DNA from 2 places in the Pantoea sp. App145 genome. Region 2 is predicted to be linked to the other one. Evidence: predicted binding sites of a transcription regulator. Region 2 holds the regulator's gene; the other holds the start of a gene.
The links. Region 2 encodes Fur, which represses iron uptake genes when iron is present. Its sites were predicted from a motif close to ATAATAATGAGAACNACTATCAA; they were not measured.
Positions count from the first base shown of each region.

Region 1: the regulator Fur is predicted to act here: its motif matches at 2,766-2,788, upstream of RCF31_RS16685 (TonB-dependent receptor domain-containing protein).

Region 1 covers NZ_CP133290.1:3,593,121-3,597,820, forward strand. The annotation lists gene RCF31_RS16660 (UbiD family decarboxylase) at 1-111, shown strand, start outside; gene RCF31_RS16665 (UbiX family flavin prenyltransferase) at 123-701, shown strand; gene RCF31_RS16670 (DUF554 domain-containing protein) at 712-1,434, shown strand; gene RCF31_RS16675 (LysR family transcriptional regulator) at 1,507-2,382, shown strand; gene RCF31_RS16680 (SelT/SelW/SelH family protein) at 2,385-2,681, opposite strand; gene RCF31_RS16685 (TonB-dependent receptor domain-containing protein) at 2,927-4,700, shown strand, end outside.
Region 2 covers NZ_CP133290.1:1,603,697-1,608,396, reverse strand. The annotation lists gene glnS (glutamine--tRNA ligase) at 1-899, shown strand, start outside; gene RCF31_RS07375 (hypothetical protein) at 1,136-1,531, shown strand; gene fur (ferric iron uptake transcriptional regulator) at 1,590-2,036, opposite strand; gene fldA (flavodoxin FldA) at 2,391-2,921, opposite strand; gene ybfE (LexA regulated protein) at 3,044-3,319, opposite strand; gene ybfF (esterase) at 3,488-4,252, opposite strand; gene seqA (replication initiation negative regulator SeqA) at 4,500-4,700, shown strand, end outside.

The DNA.
Region 1 (4,700 bases), 2.0 Mb from region 2:
ACCACCAAAACCATCTTTGACTGCACCGTGCCGTGGCATTTGAAAGCCCATTTTGAACGTTCGAAGTTCAAAAAAGTGGATGTAAAACGTTTCCTTCCCGATTTTGAGTAAGTGAGGTTGTAGTGAGCAGAAGGCGCATTATCGTCGGCATTAGCGGCGCGTCTGGTTTCCAGTACGGTATGAAGGCGCTGCAATTGCTGCGCGATCAGGATGTTGAGGTCCACCTGGTAGTGACCAAAGGCGCGGAAGTGACGCGTTCGATGGAAACTGATTGGCAGCGGCAGGAGATTACCGATTTAGCAGATGAGGTGCATAGCATCAGTAACCTCGGTGCGTCGATCTCCAGTGGCTCGTTTAAGACCCTCGGCATGTTGATTGCGCCCTGCTCAATGAACTCGCTGGCGTCCATCGCCCATGGACTGACCGGCAATCTGCTGACCCGTGCAGCAGATGTGATCCTGAAAGAGCGGCGTCGGCTGGTGTTAATGGTCCGTGAGACGCCGCTCAATCTGGTGCACATTCGCAACATGGCGGCAGTTACCGAAATGGGCGGCATTGTTTATCCGCCGGTTCCGGCCTTTTACCAGAAGCCACAATCCGTGGATGAAATGGTACATCACAGCGTAGCGCGCGCCCTCGACCTGTTTGATCTCGATGTTGGCAACCTGAAACGCTGGGGTGAAAAACATAATGAAGCGTAAGGAGTAAATTATGGTAGTGGGACCCTTTGTCAACGGCAGTGCCGTGCTGTTGGGTGGACTGGCGGGCGCGTTCCTCGGCACGAAAGTACCGGAACGCTTGCGCGTAGCTCTGCCGATGACCTTCGGCTTGTCGTCGATGGGCCTCGGGATTGTGTTGATTGGTAAGATTCACAGTTTACCGGCGGTGATTCTGGCGCTGATTATCGGTGCCGCCATCGGTGAACTGGTGTTTCTGGAAGAGAAAATTGGCCGGCTGGGTAATCTGGCAAAAGGGCTGGTTGGACGTTTCCAGAGCGAACAAACCGAAACCGGTCTGTCGGGTGCCGCCTTTACGGAGAAGTATGTGGCGATTCTGGTGCTGTTCTGTGCCAGTGGCACCGGGATTATCGGGGCAATGACCGAAGGGATGACGCACGATCCCAATATCCTGTTTGTGAAATCAATCATGGATATCTTTACCGCTGCGATTTTTGCTACCTTGCTGGGGTACGCAGTGGCGGTAATCGCCGTGCCGCAGCTGATTATTCAGCTGGTGCTGGCTTCAGCGGCGGTGCTGATTATGCCGCACACCTCGCCGACCATGATGAGTGACTTTACCGCAGCAGGTGGATTTATCATGCTGGCAGCCGGTTTCCGCATCGCGGGGATTAAATCTTTCCCGGTCGCCAATATGCTGCCCGCGTTGATACTGGTGATGCCGGTCAGTTATCTGTGGACGATGTATATCCATTAAGTAACACGTCAGCCGCGGTTGGATCGTGGTTAGCCATGCTAAAATAAGCGCGGGAAAACGCGCGGAGTCATCATGGATCTCAAACGATTGCATTATTTTTGCTCGATAGCGGAACAAGGCTCCATCAGTAAAGCCGCGAAGCTATTGAACATCGCACAACCGCCGCTGGGTAAGCGCCTGCAGGAGCTGGAAGAGGAAATTGGTTCACCGTTGTTTACCCGCACACCACGTCGTATGGTGTTGACCGAGGCCGGAACCTTTCTCTATCGCCAGGCCTGCGACATCTTAAGCCGGGTTAATCAACTCAAACGCCAGACCATCACTATCGCCACGCGTAAACAGCGCCGGGTGAATATTGGTATCTCCTATCTTTATCTGCGCTATTTCAACACTATCCTGATGGATTACTACCGCAACCGTCCTGACTGGGACATCAATGTGATTGTGTCTGATTCCAGCCATCTGGAAGCGATGCTGCTGGATAACACTGTGGATATTGCGCTGATGCAGGTTCCTGGCGATCGTCAGCCCTGGTTTATCCGTGAGCTGGAACCGATTGATACTATTGCGGTGATTTCTTCCCACTATAGCCCGATGCTGGCTGGGAAAGCCTTGCAGTTCAGTGACCTGAGCGGCATTCCGCTGATGTTGCTGCACCGTATCGGCGGGGAAGGGACTTATGAAGTACTGCGCAGTAAGCTGTTCAGTAGCCTGGACCAGGTGAATATCACCATTAAGGTTTCAGAACCGCGCCTGGTGCTGGAAATGATGGAGCAGGGCTTTGACGGCGCGGCATTTTTACCGCGCTCCGAGTTTATCCCCAGCGCACTGGGTAAATATATGGTGTGCCCGCTGGCGGAACCTTTCGCGATTTATCACCCGGCGATCGTGACCTTAAGTACCGCGCAGGACCGACTGTTATGGCCGCAGGAAAATGATGTCGCCTGACCTCAATTCCCGGTCGGTTTCTTCTTATCCACGTGGCCCAGCTCACGATCCGGGAAACAATAATCACGCACCCGCTGCTTTAATGCCGCGGCGTCGGGAAAACCGCCTTCCTGTTTACGCTCCCAAATCACCTTGCCATCAATGGTTATCTCAAACACGCCGCCAGTGCCGGGCTGCAAGGTGACGGAAGCTAAATCGTCAGCAAAAGTATGCAGCAGCTCCTGTGCCATCCACGCTGAGCGCAGCAGCCAGTTGCATTGCGTACAGTAATGAATATTCACCGCCGGTTTGTGTGTCATGGCATCGCTCATCTTAATTGATTGATTAGTAATAAGTTAACTACGGTTAACAAAATGTGCTGTCTAAGATACATCTTAGTGTAAATGGTATTGATAATGATTACCAATTGCATTACATTCCTGACGAAATCATTTATAACATAAAAAAAGTCTGTAACTTTTTACGGTTTTTTATACAAAAACTGTGGTTTTCTGGCAGCAAGCACGTGAGCGAATACTAACAATTAACAAGGTATTTCGCGTCTATGTCTCCAATTTTTCAGGGGTTCACCTCACAGCGTCTGTTTAAAACAGCGGTGCTGGCATCCGCCATCCATGCAGCCTGCGGCTATGCAGCCACCAGCGACAATCAGGATCTGGCGATTTCAGGCAAAAAAACCACCACAAATGAACCGGTGATGACGGTCACTGCGCCGAAACAACCGCTGGTTGCCGGTAGCCGTACCACGCTTTCTGCCGAGGAGTTGCAGAAACAGGGGGGTAATGATTTTGGCTCCATTATGCGCTATCAGCCGCTGGTCAGCGCGCCGGGTGCCGCTGGCGGTAGCAACACCGGCAAGAGCGGCTACACCGGGGACCGTGGCGGTTATACCGGTTATAACATCCGTGGCCTGGAAGATAACCGCGTTTCCATTGACGTAGACGGCATCGAACAGCCTTTAGCCACCGGCCGCAGCTCAGTTGGCCGTGCCGGTTCAGGCACCTTCGGGATTGGTCGCGACTATATCGATCCTTACATGTATGGCTCCGTGGGTATCGTCGAAGGCGCTACCGATGTGTCCAACAAGAACCTGGCGCTTGGCGGCTCGGTTTCATTCCGGCCAAAATCCCCGGATGACTACCTGTCGCCCACCAAACAAACCTATTTCGGTTATCAGAGTGATTACGACTCTTCCAACCGCAGCTGGCACAACGGCATCACTGCCGCAGCAGGTGATGAAACCCTGCGTGGTATCGTGGTGATCAGCCGTCGTGACGGCCAGGAAACCCGCAACAACAGCGGCACCATTGATGCGTATCCGGCGAACTGGCACTCCGATGCCATCGCCGCGACCGGTATCTGGCAGCCGAACAGCGAGCATCAGTTCAGCGCCACGCTGGATTATTACCACAAAACCAACCACACCAACTTCGATTACTGGGGCAGCAGCACCACGACTATTTATGGTCGAGCCGATCAGAGCAGCCAGACGCGGCGCTGGAGCGGCATGCTGAAAGATCTCTGGACACCAGATAACAACCTGCTGGTGGACAGCCTCGAAAGCAGCATCTATTACCAGCAAACCGAAGCGCACGATGATACCGCTGCACCAGATGCCGGGACGGTTGAAGCGCACAATATCTATTCAAACTACAACACCAAAACCTTCGGCTTTGAAACCAAAGGTGAAAAAAGCTGGCTGTTTAACACCTTCCGCTATGGCCTGAATGGCAGCATTGCCAAAACCGAGCGTCCATACTGGCTGGACCCGGCACAGACTTCGTACAACGATGTCACGCCACCGGAAGCTAACAGCCGCACATGGAGTGTCGGTCTCTACGCCGAAGACACCATGAGTTGGGATCTGAACGGCCACACCTTCTCTATCATTCCAGGGGTGCGTTACGCTTATCAGAACACCAAGCCGCAGAACCTCTCCAGCCTGGCGGGCGGCGATGCTGATCTCAGCACTGATGATGTGTCGGCACTGTACAACAAGAGCTTCAGCGATGGTCAAATCCTGCCGTCTCTGGCCTTCCAGTACAATCTGACGCCGAAGATGATGGCTTACCTGCAATATAAGCGCGGTGCGCAGTTCCCGAATGCCAGCCAGCTGTATGGTTCCTGGAACCTGACCTCTAACTACGCTTCTGCATATGGTGCGCAGTATGCCCTGCTGGGTAACACCGATCTGAAAACCGAAACCAGCAACAACTTTGAGTTCGGTCTGAAAGGTGAAGCCGTGGAAGGGATCACCTTCTCAGCGGCGACCTTCTACAACAGCTATAAAAACTTTATTGACTACACCCGTTACAGCC
Region 2 (4,700 bases):
ATGAATTCTCGCGCCTGAATCTGGAATATGCCGTGATGTCGAAGCGCAAGCTGACGCAGCTGGTGAGCGAGAAGATCGTCGAAGGCTGGGATGACCCGCGTATGCTGACCGTTTCCGGTCTGCGCCGCCGTGGTTACAGCGCCGCCTCGATTCGTGAGTTCTGCCGCCGCATTGGCGTGACTAAGCAGGACAACATCGTGGAAATGGCATCGCTGGAGTCATGCATTCGTGACGATCTTAACGAGAACGCGCCGCGTGCGATGGCGGTCCTCGATCCGCTGAAAGTGGTGATTGAGAATCTGCCTGCGGGTCATGAAGAAATTATCACCATGCCAAACCATCCCAACAAACCGGAGATGGGTACGCGTGATGTGCCGTTCAGCCGCGAAGTGTGGATCGATCGTGCGGATTTCCGTGAAGAAGCCAATAAACAGTACAAACGTCTGGTGCTGGGCAAAGAAGTCCGTCTGCGTAATGCTTACGTGATCCGTGCAGAGCGCGTGGCGAAAGATGAAGAAGGCAATATCACCTGCATCTACTGTAGCTGTGACGTTGATACCCTGAGCAAAGATCCGGCTGATGGCCGCAAGGTGAAGGGTGTGATCCACTGGGTTTCAGCGATCCACGCGTTACCTGCGGAATTCCGTCTCTACGATCGTCTGTTCAGCGTGCCAAATCCGGGAGCGGCTGAGGACTTCCTCACCACCATTAACCCGAATTCGCTGGAAATCAAACAGGGCTTTGTCGAGCCTGGACTGCGTGACGCCGATGCGCTGGCGCCGTATCAGTTTGAACGTGAAGGTTATTTCTGCGCAGACAGCGTTTACTCGCAGCCCTCTAAGCTGGTGTTTAACCGCACCGTCGGTTTACGTGATACCTGGGCGAAAATCGGCGATTAATCCTTTTTGTCGTTATCACCATATCATCACGAAAGGGCGAGCAATCGCCCTTTTTTATTGGTTGTAATTTCGGGCTGGCAACCTTTTATGCTGTGGGGTGTGAAATGCGTTTGTTACCGGGATTTGCAACTAATCTGACTTTAGTAAAATTAATCCATTTGCGAGTGTGAAAAACTGTATTTCAGGTAGGCTATGCGCTCCCAGACGTTGCTCTGCGGGTTGTAAAAGGAAAAAAAATGACGAGTCTCGCTCAGGAAGCCAAACACAGCGTAGTGGTTTTACATCAGCTTATCGAACGTATTTTTAATCAGTCAGAGGACACTGACGACAGCATTGAGTTGTTTCTCTCGCATTTTCACCCGGATTTCAAAATGGTGACCCCGCAAGGTAAACAGCTGGATTTAAATGCGATGGAGGTGTTGTTCCGCCAGTTACGTGGTCAGCGGGAAGGGATGCGCATCGCGACCAGCGAACACGCCATCATTTCACAGCAAAGCCAGGAAGTGACTATTCAATATCGTGAGTTGCAGATGATGAACGGCAACAACCAGAGTCGTATTTCTCTGGCGGTGCTGGATTGCACCACCTCCATTCCACGCTGGCGTTACCTGCAGGAAACGCTGGTTCTGTAATCTCAGGAATAAAAAAACCGGTGCCTGGCACCGGTTTTTTCATACTGCATAGCACATTTTATTGCTTATCGTGGAGCGTCTCGTCTTCGCGGCAGTCTCCCAGCGCACAGTGGCCGTACAGGTACAGGCTGTGGTTGGTGAGTTTGATACCGTGACGTGTTGCGATTTCACGTTGACGCGTCTCAATAGACTCATCACTGAACTCGATCACTTTGCCACAATCCAGGCAGATCAAGTGGTCATGATGATGCTGTTGCGTCAGTTCAAAGACGGATTTGCCACCTTCAAAGTTATGACGAGTCACGATACCCGCGTCATCAAACTGGTTAAGAACGCGATATACCGTTGCCAGACCAATCTCTTCGCCCATGTCGATCAGGCGTTTGTACAAATCTTCCGCACTGACGTGATGGCACTCGGGTTCCTGAAGCACTTCCAGAATTTTCAGTCTGGGTAGAGTGACTTTCAGGCCAGCCTTCTTCAATGCGGAGTTGTTGTCAGTCATGCGGATATTGTCCTGTTACTTTGCTAGTCACTTGCGGCGCAGGGCCTTGGATGTCGATCACGCGCATTCTCATTTGCGTCTCATTATAGAACTCAAGCAGTGAAATGAAAACCAAGGGCATGTCCTGAAATCACCAATGGCTGTAGGGATAAATGTCGCTAACGCCGGCGGGGATCGTACAGGTCTTTGTTTCCATTTCACTCAGCCTCATTCTGATGCCAGAGGAATAAGCGGATGACCGTTACGGGTATTCTACAGATTTGCAGGTAAAAGTTAAAAAAACGTGGCTATTATTTTTATAGGAATTTCCGATTCTCAATGTGAGCCAGCGCCCACATTGAGTAGGAAAGGGGATCAGGCTTCGATAATGTCTTTCAGCTGCAGCTCATCGAAAATCTGTTTCACCCACTTATCAACACGTTCGTTGGTCAGTTCCGGCTGACGATCTTCATCGATAGCCAGACCAAGGAAGTGTTTGTCGTCGGCCAGACCTTTGGATGCTTCGAAGTGGTAACCCTCGGTCGGCCAGTGACCGACAATCACCGCACCATTTGGCTCGATAATGTCACGGATGGTGCCCATCGCATCACAGAAGTATTCTGCATAATCTTCCTGGTCGCCACAGCCGAACAGCGCAACCAGTTTGCCATTGAAGTCGATCTCTTCCAGCGTCGGGAAGAAATCATCCCAGTCACACTGTGCTTCGCCGTAGTACCAGGTCGGAATGCCCAGCAACAGAATATCGAATGCTTCGAGATCTTCTTTAGTGCTCTTGGCAATGTCATGCACTTCGGCCACGTCTTTACCCAGTTGTTTCTGGATCATTTTTGCAATGTTTTCAGTGTTGCCGGTATCGCTGCCGAAGAAAATGCCTACGATTGCCATGGGTTAAGTGACCTCTTAAATCCTGATATTGAATATGTAATGACAGCGAATGATAGCAGACCGGGCAAAGTGGCGGAACTTGTAAAGCCGTGACTTTTGTTCCTGCGTGCGGTCTGCACCTGTTACGACAGTTTGAGCTGCGCCAGCAGCATTTGTTCAATCAATTCGCTGCGGCTGATGTTTTGTTGCTCAGCCAGGGTGTTGAGTGCATCAACGGCCTCGCTGCTCATTTTCAGCTCAACACGACGCAATCCTCGCACTTTATCGCGTTTCAGCTGATTGCGTTTGTTAATCCGCAACTGTTCGTCACGCGTCAGCGGACTGGTTTTGGGGCGACCGGGACGCCGCTCATCAGCGAAGAGATCGAGCGTGGTACGGTCAGTCTGTTCTTTTGCCATGATTTGTAAAACTGAGTGGGCGCGAACGGCGGAAAGGCGCTGCGCGATTTATACATTATCGGCCCGGCCACGGTGAAAAAATCATCCGTGGCAAATTTTTAGCGCGACATCATACTCCAGCGCCCCTGACTACGCCAACCTTAAACGGTTCGCGGCAAGCTTTTGCTTTTACAGTACAAAAAATCGGCGCACTGCGCGCAAAACGGCTTCAGGTTTTTCGGCATGGACCCAGTGCCCGGCGCCGCTGATGACATGCGCATGTGCCTGGGGGAACTGGCGCAACAACGCATCACGGTGCTGATTATCCAGATAGGGTGAATCACCGCCGCGGATAAACAGCGCCGGATGTGGCCATGCAGGTATCTCTTCCCAGCCGGAGATAGTGGTGTAGTTATCCCACAACACCGGCACATTGAACCGCCATTCACCGTCCTGGAACGATTTCAGAATGAACTGAATCACGCCTTCTTCATCCAGCAGGGTGCGCATCACCTCAGCGGCTTCGCTGCGGCGCGTCACACCTGCTGCGCTTACGGCACGGATAGCGGCGAAAATTTCATCATGGCGACGCGTCTGATAATCGACCGGAGCGATATCGATCATCACCAGTTTTTCAATGCGGTGCGGTGCGATGGCGCTTAACGCCATGGCAATTTTACCGCCCATCGAATGACCAACGACGCTGACACGATCGATGCCCTGGGCATCCAGCGTTTCGACAATATCCTGCGCCATCGCCGGATAGTTCATGATTTCGCTGCGGCCGGAGAGGCCGTGATTACGCACATCAACCTGCAGGGTAGGGCAGGCATCGCGCAGGCCACGTGCCAGTACACCAAGGTTATCCAGGCTGCCAAACAGGCCATGAATTAACAGAATAGGGGTAGCTTCGGGGGCAGATTGTTCAGTTTGCAGACGGGCATTCAAAATCATGGCAAAGTTCTTACGGTTGTGAGCTTCGCTTAGGTTATCATGGATCCACCTGTCCAGGAGCCAGCCAGGTGGGTATTAGGGCATTATCTGACTTTTGCCCTGAAACGATGCCAGCGCTATCGGCAGCCTGGGATTTAACTTTATAATCCTCATGTTAGAACCCGCTCACATTTTGCACGGCAGGATTTTGCTAAGGCCTTTGCAGAAATGCGTGGTTCTGTCATTTGCCAGAATCGTACGGAAAAAGATGAAAACGATTGAAGTTGACGAAGAACTCTACCGTTATATTGCCAGCCACACCCAGCACATTGGCGAAAGCGCCTCCGAAATTTTGCGCCGCATGCTGAAGTTCACTGCCGGTCAGAGTGCCCCTGCAACCCCTGCTGTGGCTCAGGCTGTAGCAAAAGAATCACAGCCAGTGCGCAGCGAACCGCGCCCGCAGGATCGC